DNA from 3 places in the Rhizobium sp. AB2/73 genome. Region 1 is predicted to be linked to each of the others. Evidence: predicted binding sites of a transcription regulator. Region 1 holds the regulator's gene; each other region holds the start of a gene.
The links. Region 1 encodes PhoB, which activates phosphate uptake and scavenging genes when phosphate is short. Its sites were predicted from a motif close to TGTCATNNANCTGTCAT; they were not measured.
Positions count from the first base shown of each region.

Region 1 (3,196 bases):
CTTCGGGAGAATTTCACCATCGTCATCGTGACGCATTCCATGCAGCAGGCCGCCCGCGTCTCGCAGCGTACCGCAATGTTCCATCTCGGCCACCTGGTCGAGGAGAACGACACCGATAAGATGTTCACCAACCCCGACGATTTCCGCACGCAGGATTACATCATGGGCCGTTTTGGTTGATGATGGCAGGCGCGCGGCTCCTTTCACACAGTTCACCTTGAGGATAGAAAAATGGTCTCCACTCACATTCTCTCAGCCTATGACGAAGACCTGAAGTTCCTGACGCGCCGCATTGCCGAAATGGGCGGCCTGGCCGAGCAGATGGTTAGCGACAGCGTACGCGCGCTAGTCAACAGCGACGCGGCCCTGGCCCAGAAGGTCATCTCCGACGACGTCGTTCTTGACCATGCCGAGCGCGAAGTTGGCGACAAGGCGATCGTCACCATCGCTCGCCGCCAGCCGATGGCAGCGGACCTGCGCGAAATCATGGGCTCGATCCGCATCGCCTCCGATCTGGAGCGCGTCGGCGACCTCGGCAAGAACACCGCAAAGCGCGTTATCGCCGTGCAGGGCACCGGCGTTCCCCGCCGTCTCGCCCGCGGCATCGAGCATCTCTCCGAACTGGCGCTAAGCCAGCTCAAGGAAGTTCTCGATGTCTACGCGACCCGCTCGCCCGATAAGGCCGTGTCGATCCGTGAACGTGACGAGGAAATCGACGCCATGTACACCTCGCTCTTCCGCGAGATGCTCACTTACATGATGGAAGATCCGCGCAACATCACCACCTGCACGCATCTTCTCTTCTGCGCCAAGAACATCGAGCGCATCGGCGACCATGCCACCAATATCGCCGAGACGATCTATTACATGGCGACCGGTGCTCAGCCGGAAGGCGAGCGCCCGAAGGACGATACCGCCAACACCGTCGGCGCAGTGACGGAATAATCTGGAAGCGAAGAAAGGAGACCATAGGCGCATGGTTCCGAGAGTTGCTGTTGTAGAAGACGAGGAAGCGCTCAGCGTTCTGCTGCGCTACAATCTTGAGGCCGAAGGCTTCGAGGTCGACACGATCCTCAGAGGCGATGAGGCCGAGCTGCGTCTCCAGGAGCGCATTCCCGATCTCCTGATCCTCGACTGGATGCTCCCCGGCGTGTCCGGCATCGAGCTCTGCCGCCGGCTGCGTATGCGGCCGGAGACGGAGCGCTTGCCGATCATCATGCTGACGGCCCGCGGCGAGGAAAGCGAGCGCGTGCGCGGGCTTTCGACCGGCGCGGACGATTACGTCGTCAAGCCGTTCTCGACGCCGGAGCTGATGGCCCGCGTCAAGGCGATGCTGCGGCGCGCCCGTCCGGAGGTTCTCTCCACGGTGCTGCGTTGCGGCGATATCGAGCTGGACCGCGAAACCCATCGCGTCCATCGCAAGAGCCGTGAAGTGCGGTTGGGGCCGACGGAATTCCGCCTGCTGGAGTTCCTGATGTCCTCGCCAGGCCGCGTCTTCTCGCGTTCGCAGCTGCTCGATGGCGTATGGGGGCACGATATCTACGTCGATGAACGCACTGTCGACGTCCATGTCGGCCGTCTGCGCAAGGCGCTCAATTTCTCCAATATGCAGGATGTCATCCGTACCGTTCGCGGCGCGGGCTATTCCATGGAAGCCTGAGCGGCTTGCCGCTCGGGTGTTACCATTACAGCGCCACGCGTCTTTCAAGACGCGTTAAGGTCGCTGTAACATCTTAAAATGCTGCATAATTTTCCCTTAAATCGATTCCGATTTAAGAAATTATGCAGGAGCGGCGGAAATAGAAAAACGGGCCTCGAGGGGCCCGTTTCTCTTTGTCTTGCTGGAATTTTCAGCCGTTGTTGCGACGGCGGTCATGCACCGGCTGGTAGGCCATGCGCTGATGATAGGTGCAGTAGGGCGACGAATCCGGGCTGTCATTGCCGCAGAAGTGGAAGTCGTCCTTCAGCGGGTCCCCGACCGGCCATTTGCAGGTGCGTTCCGTCAGCTCCGTCAGGCCGAGGCGGCGGGAGATCGGAACGACGACGTTCGATGCCGGGCGATACTGAATTTCATTGACGGAATCGATCTCGATCTCTTCCTTCAGCATGGTTGCGCCCTGCTGGCGGGCGACCACGGTGCGGGTAGCGACGCGCGAGCCGTAGGTCGTTGCGCGAGGAGCCGCGGCACTGCGCTTTGGCGTACGCGCCGCAGTTGCCGTGCCGCCTGCCTTCGCTCGGCCAGGAAGGTTCAGGCGGTGCACCTTGCCGATGACGGCATTACGGCTCACGCCACCGAGCTGCGCAGCAATCTGGCTGGCGCTCAATCCTTCGGACCATAGCTTTTTCAGCTTCTCGACGCGTTCGTCTGTCCAATTCATGCCCTGTCTCCGCTGTCGCGTTTCCGATGGCAGAATCCCTCACCATTGCCTCGCATGGGAACGAGGCGCGAAACGCTCTAAAATTGTGGTGACTAGTTCCGCCGCATGCAGTCTAGCAATTGCTTTTTAACCTAGTGTGAGGCTGACTCCGTGACAAGAGTCGCGAGAATCTTGAGGAATCGATTTCGAGGTTTTCCCCAACTTGCTGCCCAGGCGTGGCATTTCTGCAATAGGCGCCGCCGAACCTATCTCTTTTGCCCGCAAGCGCTATCTCGCACCTGCCAAAATGCCAGTTTTGTTGACATCGCGGTGCAAAACATCAATAGTGCCCGGGCCGCCGCAAGGCGGCATTTTTGATTTTTTCGGACCCGTTTCATCAAATGGAAGCGATCGGTCCTTAAAGTTGTGATCGAGGAGATATGGCCATGGCCGAGACCACGCCGCTTTATGACACCTACATGCGCGCTCCCCTGCGGTTCGAGCGAGGTGAAGGCGTCTGGCTGGTGACCGAAAGTGGTGAACGCTATCTCGATTTCGCCGCCGGCGTCGCGGTCAACTCGCTCGGTCACGCCCATCCTCATCTTGTCGCCGAGCTGAAGGCACAGGCCGACAAGGTCTGGCATCTCTCCAATCTTTATGAGGTGCCCGGTCAGGAGAAGCTGTCGAAGCGGCTGACGGAGGCGACCTTCGCCGACAAGGTATTCTTCACCAATTCGGGCGCCGAGGCGCTGGAATGCGCCATCAAGACGGCGCGGCGTTATCAATTCGCCAAGGGGCATCCCGAGAAGTTCCACATCATCACCTTCGAGGGCGCCTTC
Region 1 covers NZ_CP067071.1:129,052-132,247, forward strand. The annotation lists gene pstB (phosphate ABC transporter ATP-binding protein PstB) at 1-180, shown strand, start outside; gene phoU (phosphate signaling complex protein PhoU) at 232-945, shown strand; gene phoB (phosphate regulon transcriptional regulator PhoB) at 977-1,660, shown strand; gene I8E17_RS00680 (GcrA family cell cycle regulator) at 1,851-2,378, opposite strand; gene I8E17_RS00685 (aspartate aminotransferase family protein) at 2,804-3,196, shown strand, end outside.

Region 2 (3,196 bases), 450 kb from region 1:
CCTCTACGGCATCTATGCCGTATGGTTCTTCGACCTGCCGAAGGTCATTTCGGAAGCGCATTGGGAGCGGGTCGGCATCTATCTCAGCGAATGGGTGAGCTATGACGTGCAGCCGGAATTCCGCATCTCCGGCGACAAGATCAGCATCAAATATCCGCGCTTTTCACCCCTGGGCGATAATCCGAACCCGGACTGGGTGAAGACCAACCCCGATGGCAGCATGACCGTTTCCGTCAGCGGCACAAGCCGCACGGTAACCGTCACCAAGACGCAGGCCATCGTGACCGCGCATGGCATCACGATTCCGATCGATATTGCCGGCGATGTGCCGAAAATCGTCGGTTCCGAGCCCGTTCCAAGCTGGATGACCGTTTATGACGACAATATTCTGGTCAATCTCGGCTTTGCCGGCGATGCCAGCATTTCCACCGACCGCGTGAAGATCCGCAAGCGGTTCATCGGCTGGGCCAACTTCGTCTTCGATACGCATTCGCCCTTCTTCGACAAGCCGGCGAGCGAAGTCATCAGCCTGATCGTTTCAGGGCCGCGGCTCGATCCTGCTCAGTCCAATCTCTCGCTGGCCTTCGACAATATCTGGAACAATGGCGCATGGCAGCATGGCGACGTCTGGACCAAGCTGTTCCAGACCATCGTCATGGCCTTCCTCGGGACGCTGCTGGGCTCGCTCGCGGCCTTCCCACTCGCCTTCCTGGCGGCTCGCAACATCACGCCGAGCCGACTCGTCAACCAGATCCTCAAGCGCTTCTTCGATTTCCTGCGCTCGGTGGACATGCTGATCTGGGCGCTGTTCCTGACACGCGCCTTCGGCCCCGGCCCGCTCGCGGGCAGCGGCGCGATCTTCCTCACCGAGACGGGCACGCTTGGCAAGCTCTATTCCGAGGGCCTCGAGAACATCGACAACAAGCCGCGCGAGGGCGTGAAATCCACCGGTTCGCCAACCATTCTCGTGCATCGCTACGGGATCATGCCGCAGATCGTGCCCGTCATCGTCAGCCAGACGCTTTACCAGTGGGAATCGAACGTGCGCGGCGCGACCATCATCGGCGCCGTCGGCGCGGGCGGCATCGGTCTCAAACTTTGGGAAGCAATGCGCACCAATGCCAACTGGGAAAACGTCGCCTATATGGTGCTGTTGATCCTCATCGTTGTCTTCCTGTTCGACGCCGCATCCAATGCCTTGCGCTCGCAGCTGATGGGCACGCGAACGAAATAAAAAAGAACGGGAAAAAATCGTTCCGCATCATCATTCTGTCACGGGAATCCGGTAGCGCAGGCCGGCAAGTCCGCGGCGGTCAAGCTGGCTTTAGCCGGATTCGAACCGTTGCTGCCTTGCTGCTATTGCGGTTTGTCGCAAATCACCCAACAGTGTCTCGCGCAGCCGATTTTTCCAAGGAATGCAGCCTTGCGCTATGCTCTCTATTTCACGCCGCCCAAAGACGATCCGTTGACATCTCTCGCCGCCCGCTGGCTGGGCCGTGATGCATTTTCGAATGAGATTTTTTCCGACAAGGCCATGGCGCCGCTGCCGGAAGATCATGCCGAGCTGACGGCCGACCCGCGCCGCTACGGCTTCCATGCCACGCTGAAGGCGCCGTTCGAGCTAGCCGCTTCTGTGACCGAGCGCGATCTCCTCGAAGTCGCCGCCGAATTCGCCTCGCAGACCAAGGCTTTCACCATTCCGGAGCTGGTGCTTGGCCAGCTCGGCCATTTCTTTGCGCTCGTTCCCGGTTCCGTTTATCAGCCGCTGCAGGATTTCGCCTCGCGCGTCGTCAAGACCTTCGAGCCATTCCGCGCGCCGCTGTCGGATCATGATATCGCGCGACGCAAGCCGGAAGGCCTGACCGAGCCGCAGCGCGCCAATCTGCTGCGCTGGGGCTATCCTTACGTCAACGACGAATTCCGCTTCCACATGACGCTGACGGGACGCGTACCCTCCGAGCGTCAGCCCGAATTGCAAGCCATCCTCGCCGGGCGCTTCGCCGAACATACCGGCAAGCCGCTCGATATTTCCGGCCTCGCCGTCTTCGTCGAAGAAGAGCGTGGTGCTCCCTTTACCGTCCGTTCCTGGCTGCCGCTTGCCGGCGCCTAATATGAAAGAGCCGATATGACCAAAGAAACCGTCCTTTCCAACGCCCGCATCGTCCTCGAAGACAAGATTGTCGAAGGTTCCGTGCTGATTCGCGACGGTCGCATTGCCGCCATTTCCGAGGGCAAGTCCGATATCGGCGAAGATTTCGAGGGTGATTTTCTGATCCCTGGTCTGGTCGAGCTGCATACCGACCATCTCGAGGCGCACTACTCCCCGCGCCCGGGCGTGCGGTGGAACAAGACGGCGGCGATCCAGGCGCATGATGCCCAGATCGTCACCTCCGGCATCACGACCGTGTTCGACTGCCTACGCATGGGCTCGGACGAGGACGGCGGTTTCGAAAAGGGCGAGATGCGTGATATGGCCGATGCCATCCAGGCCGCCCAAAGCGAAGATCGCCTGCGCGCCGATCACCTGATCCATCTGCGCTGCGAAGTCTCCTCCGACAACGTGCTCGACCACTTCCAGGATTTTGAGCAGGACCCTTACGTGCGTCTGGTCTCGCTGATGGACCATGCACCGGGTCAGCGCCAGTTCCAAACCATGGATCAGTACATCTTCTACTATCAGAAGAAGCGTGGGCTCAGCGACGAGGCCTTTGCCAAATTCGTCGCCAAGCGCCAGGAGGAATCGGCCAAGTATGCCACGCCGCATCGCGACGCGATCTCCAAGGTCTGCGCCGATCGCGGCATCACCGTTGCCAGCCATGACGACGCGACGCTTGCCCATGTCGACGAAGCCATCAACTACGGCGTTCGCCTCGCCGAATTCCCGACCAGCATCGATGCCGCCAAGGCTTCGCACGGCGCCGGCATGAGCGTGTTGATGGGCGCGCCGAACATCGTGCGCGGCAAGTCGCATTCGGGCAATATCGCCGCTCGCGATCTGGCCGAACTCGGCGTCCTTGACGTGCTGTCCTCCGACTATGTGCCGCTCAGCCTGCTACATGCACCCTTCATCTTGGCTGACGAGGTTGAGGGCATTTCGCTGCCGCAGGCGATTGCCATGGTGACGGCGACGCCGGCAAAGACGGTCAGTCTCAACGACCGCGGCCGCATTGCCGAAGGGCTGCGGGCGGATCTCGTG
Region 2 covers NZ_CP067071.1:3,680,862-3,684,057, reverse strand. The annotation lists gene phnE (phosphonate ABC transporter, permease protein PhnE) at 1-1,234, shown strand, start outside; gene I8E17_RS18035 (DUF1045 domain-containing protein) at 1,424-2,110, shown strand; gene I8E17_RS18030 (alpha-D-ribose 1-methylphosphonate 5-triphosphate diphosphatase) at 2,126-3,196, shown strand, end outside.
Region 2: the regulator PhoB is predicted to act here: its motif matches at 1,260-1,276, upstream of I8E17_RS18035 (DUF1045 domain-containing protein).

Region 3 (3,196 bases), 450 kb from region 1:
AAGCGGCGCTTGGCCACCATCTTGCTCCAGGCGTCGCCGATCTCCTTGGCGCTCTGCGGCGCGCTCTGCATGTTCGGGTGCGTATCGGCGATCGTCATGAAATCCTGCCCTTGTGAATCGCAAAGGGGTGTGAATAGCAAAAGGGCGGCCGTTGCCGGCCGCCCAATTATAGGAATGCGGATCAGCCGCCGATGGCAGCCTTACGAACGTCGATGACGGCGTTGTAGAAGTCCGGGGTAACCTTGACGTAGCCCTTGAAGTCGCCGCCCTCGATGGCGTTGAAGCACTTGGCGTCAGCCGTCGGGAGCTTCATGAAGAAGTCCGCCAGCTTCGTCTGCCATTCAGTGCCGAGAGCGTTGCGAACGACGAGCGGGCCATTCGGGATCAGCGGCGAACGCCAGACTTCGACGAGCTTGTTCGGGTCTACGGCGCCCTTGTCGACTTCCTTGCGGAAGGTACCGGAGGTATAGCCGTCCTTGAAATCGCCAACGCCCGAAGAGTCGTCGACAGCAACGTCGACCTTGCCGTCGTAAGCGGCGAGCAGGTTGTTCTCATGGCCGCCGTTGAACTGGGTCGAGCCGAAGAATTTGTCGTTCGGCACGCCGGTGGTCTTCGGAATTTGTGTCAGCGGAACGAGGTAGCCCGAGGTGGAGTCCGGATCGGCGTAGCCGAGCTTCTTGCCCTTGGCGTCCATGATCGTCTTGATGCCGGAGGACTTGAGGGCGAGGCCGATCGAGTAGTAGCCGGTCGAACCGTCGGTCTGCTGCGTCGTCAGGATCGGGGTAACGGCCTTCGGGTCCTTTATGGCGACGGCTGCGTAGCCGGAAGCACCGAGTTCGGCGAAGTCGAGCGTGCCGCCGAGCAGGCCCTGGATAACGCCGTTATAGTCGGCGGCCGGGAACAGCGAAACCTTCTCGAAACCGAATTCCTTCTTCAGGTGGTCGGAAAGGCAGGCGTAATTGCGCAGGCGGTCGGCTTCGTTTTCGCCGCCGAGAATGCCGATGCGGAATTCCTTGAGGTCTGCTGCGTTGGCGGCAGCGCCGGCTGCGAGCGCAACAAGCGCCGTAGCCGCAAAGAGTGCTTTCTTCAACATGGGTTCGTCTCCTGATTAACCGGTGTCCCCGGATGTCTTCGGTCTGATAGAAGAAATGCGCCCTTGACGCGGGCCTTCGATCCCGGCCGTCCCTCTCAGAGACCGGCCAGTGCCAGCGGTTGGGGGCCGGCAGATTCAGTCACCGCGGCTTGCACGGCCGGATCGGCAATGTTGATTGATGTCGACGTCATGGTCTCGTCGATGCCGGCGCCGTCCTTGTCGGTGCCGTAGATTTCCTTGACGGCCGCTGCCGTCAGATCGGTCGGCTTGCCGTCGAACACCACCTTGCCGGCCGCCATGCCGACGATGCGTTCGCAGTAGTTGCGCGCCGTATCCAGCGTATGCAGATTGGTGATGACGGTGATGCCTTCGCGCTCGTTGATATCGCGCAGCGCATCCATGACGATCTTGGCGTTCAGGGGGTCGAGGGAGGCGATCGGCTCGTCGGCCAGCATCATCTTCGGCTGCTGCATCAGGGCACGGGCGATGGCAACGCGTTGCTGCTGGCCGCCGGAAAGGGTGCCGGCCATCTGCAGTGCCGTCTGCTCGATGCCGAGGCGCTCCAGCGCCGCAATCGCCTCGATGCGTTCTTCGCGGGTGAAGACCGAAAGGAGACTCAGCATCGTCGAACGATGGTTGAGGCGGCCGAGCATGACGTTGGTGAGCACGTCGAGGCGCGGCACCAGATTGAACTGCTGGAAGATCATGGCGCAATCGCGCTGCCAGCTGCGCAGTGCACGACCGGTCAGCTTGGAGACTTCGGTACCGGAGAAATGAATGGAGCCGGAACTCGGATCCGCCAGACGGTTGATCATGCGCAGCAGCGTCGACTTGCCGGCGCCGGAACGACCGATGACGCCGACCATCTGTCCTTGCGGTATGTCCAAAGTCACGGAATCGACGGCGAGCTTGTTACCAAACCGGCGTGAGACATTCCTGAGTTCGAACATAGTGCTTCCCTTTCGCGGCTGCCGGGCTGCAAAAATTTCAGCGGTACCGGTGCTAAGAACGGGCGCGTGCCCCTGTCTCGAAAGGAGTTCCGAGGGGGCTGGCGCCAACCACAAGGCAACCGATTAGTCCCGCTTCATGAAGCTCCAATGTCAGTTTTATGTAACTGCTGTTACAATTCCCGGCGATTTTGCAAGATTAGCCGGCTGAGAGCTTTCCTTTAAGTTTAGCCGTCAAACATGCCGGTCGGCAGACCATCCATGCTGAGGCTGTTCTTCTCGCGCCGGTATTCCTCGATGCCGTCGGGACCCTTAGCTTTCGCCCATTGGTCGAGGCTCGGCCTCTCGCCTTCATAGGTGAAAAGCGGCACGCCGAAACCGCAGGACGTTTGGACGAGATCGAAGTCCAGCCGCACGATCTGACGTGCCCCGAGCGGCTCCTGATCCGCATAATGATCGTGCAGCAGTTCCCGATATTCGGTGGACGAGCGATGGATGATCCGTCCGTGGCCATAGAGGCGCAGGATCATCGGCGGTCCCTCGACGGCACAGAACATGATGGTCAGCCGTCCGTCCGCCTTCATATGCGCCGCAGTCTCGTTGCCGCTGCCGGTGCGGTCGAGATAAATAGCGGTGTTCGGAGAGATGATGCGCAGGCACAGTATCTCGCGGGGCGAAACATTGACACGGGAATCCGATGTTGCGGATGCCGTGAAGAAGATGTGTTGCCGCGCGATGAAATCGCGCAGCCGATCGTCGATGCTGGAAAACTGCTTTGCCATGAAAACTTCTCTCGATCCCGCATTGAAAGGACCGTCTAAGCTGGATCGCTTGTCAGCGCCTTGCAAGTCCGATGAGGGTGGAAACCGTTCTCAGGCTTTGTAGCGATCCAGAAATTCCTCCGCCGAAAGGGCGCGGAAATCCGCAAGCGCTGTGCGCAGGCGATCGTGATCCCAATCCCACCATGAAAGCTTGTCCATGCGCGCGCCGACCTCGGACGTGAAACGCTCGCGGATCAGCTTGGCCGGCACACCGCCGACGATGGTGTAGGGCGCAACGTCCTTGGAAACGACGGCGCCGGCTCCGATGACGGCACCATTGCCGACCGTCACGCCGGGCAGCACGGTGGCACCATGCCCGATCCAGACGTCATGAC
Region 3 covers NZ_CP067071.1:3,685,062-3,688,257, forward strand. The annotation lists gene phnE (phosphonate ABC transporter, permease protein PhnE) at 1-98, opposite strand, end outside; gene phnD (phosphonate ABC transporter substrate-binding protein) at 182-1,093, opposite strand; gene phnC (phosphonate ABC transporter ATP-binding protein) at 1,189-2,043, opposite strand; gene I8E17_RS18060 (pyridoxamine 5'-phosphate oxidase family protein) at 2,268-2,822, opposite strand; gene I8E17_RS18065 (DapH/DapD/GlmU-related protein) at 2,913-3,196, opposite strand, start outside.
Region 3: the regulator PhoB is predicted to act here: its motif matches at 2,180-2,196, upstream of phnC (phosphonate ABC transporter ATP-binding protein).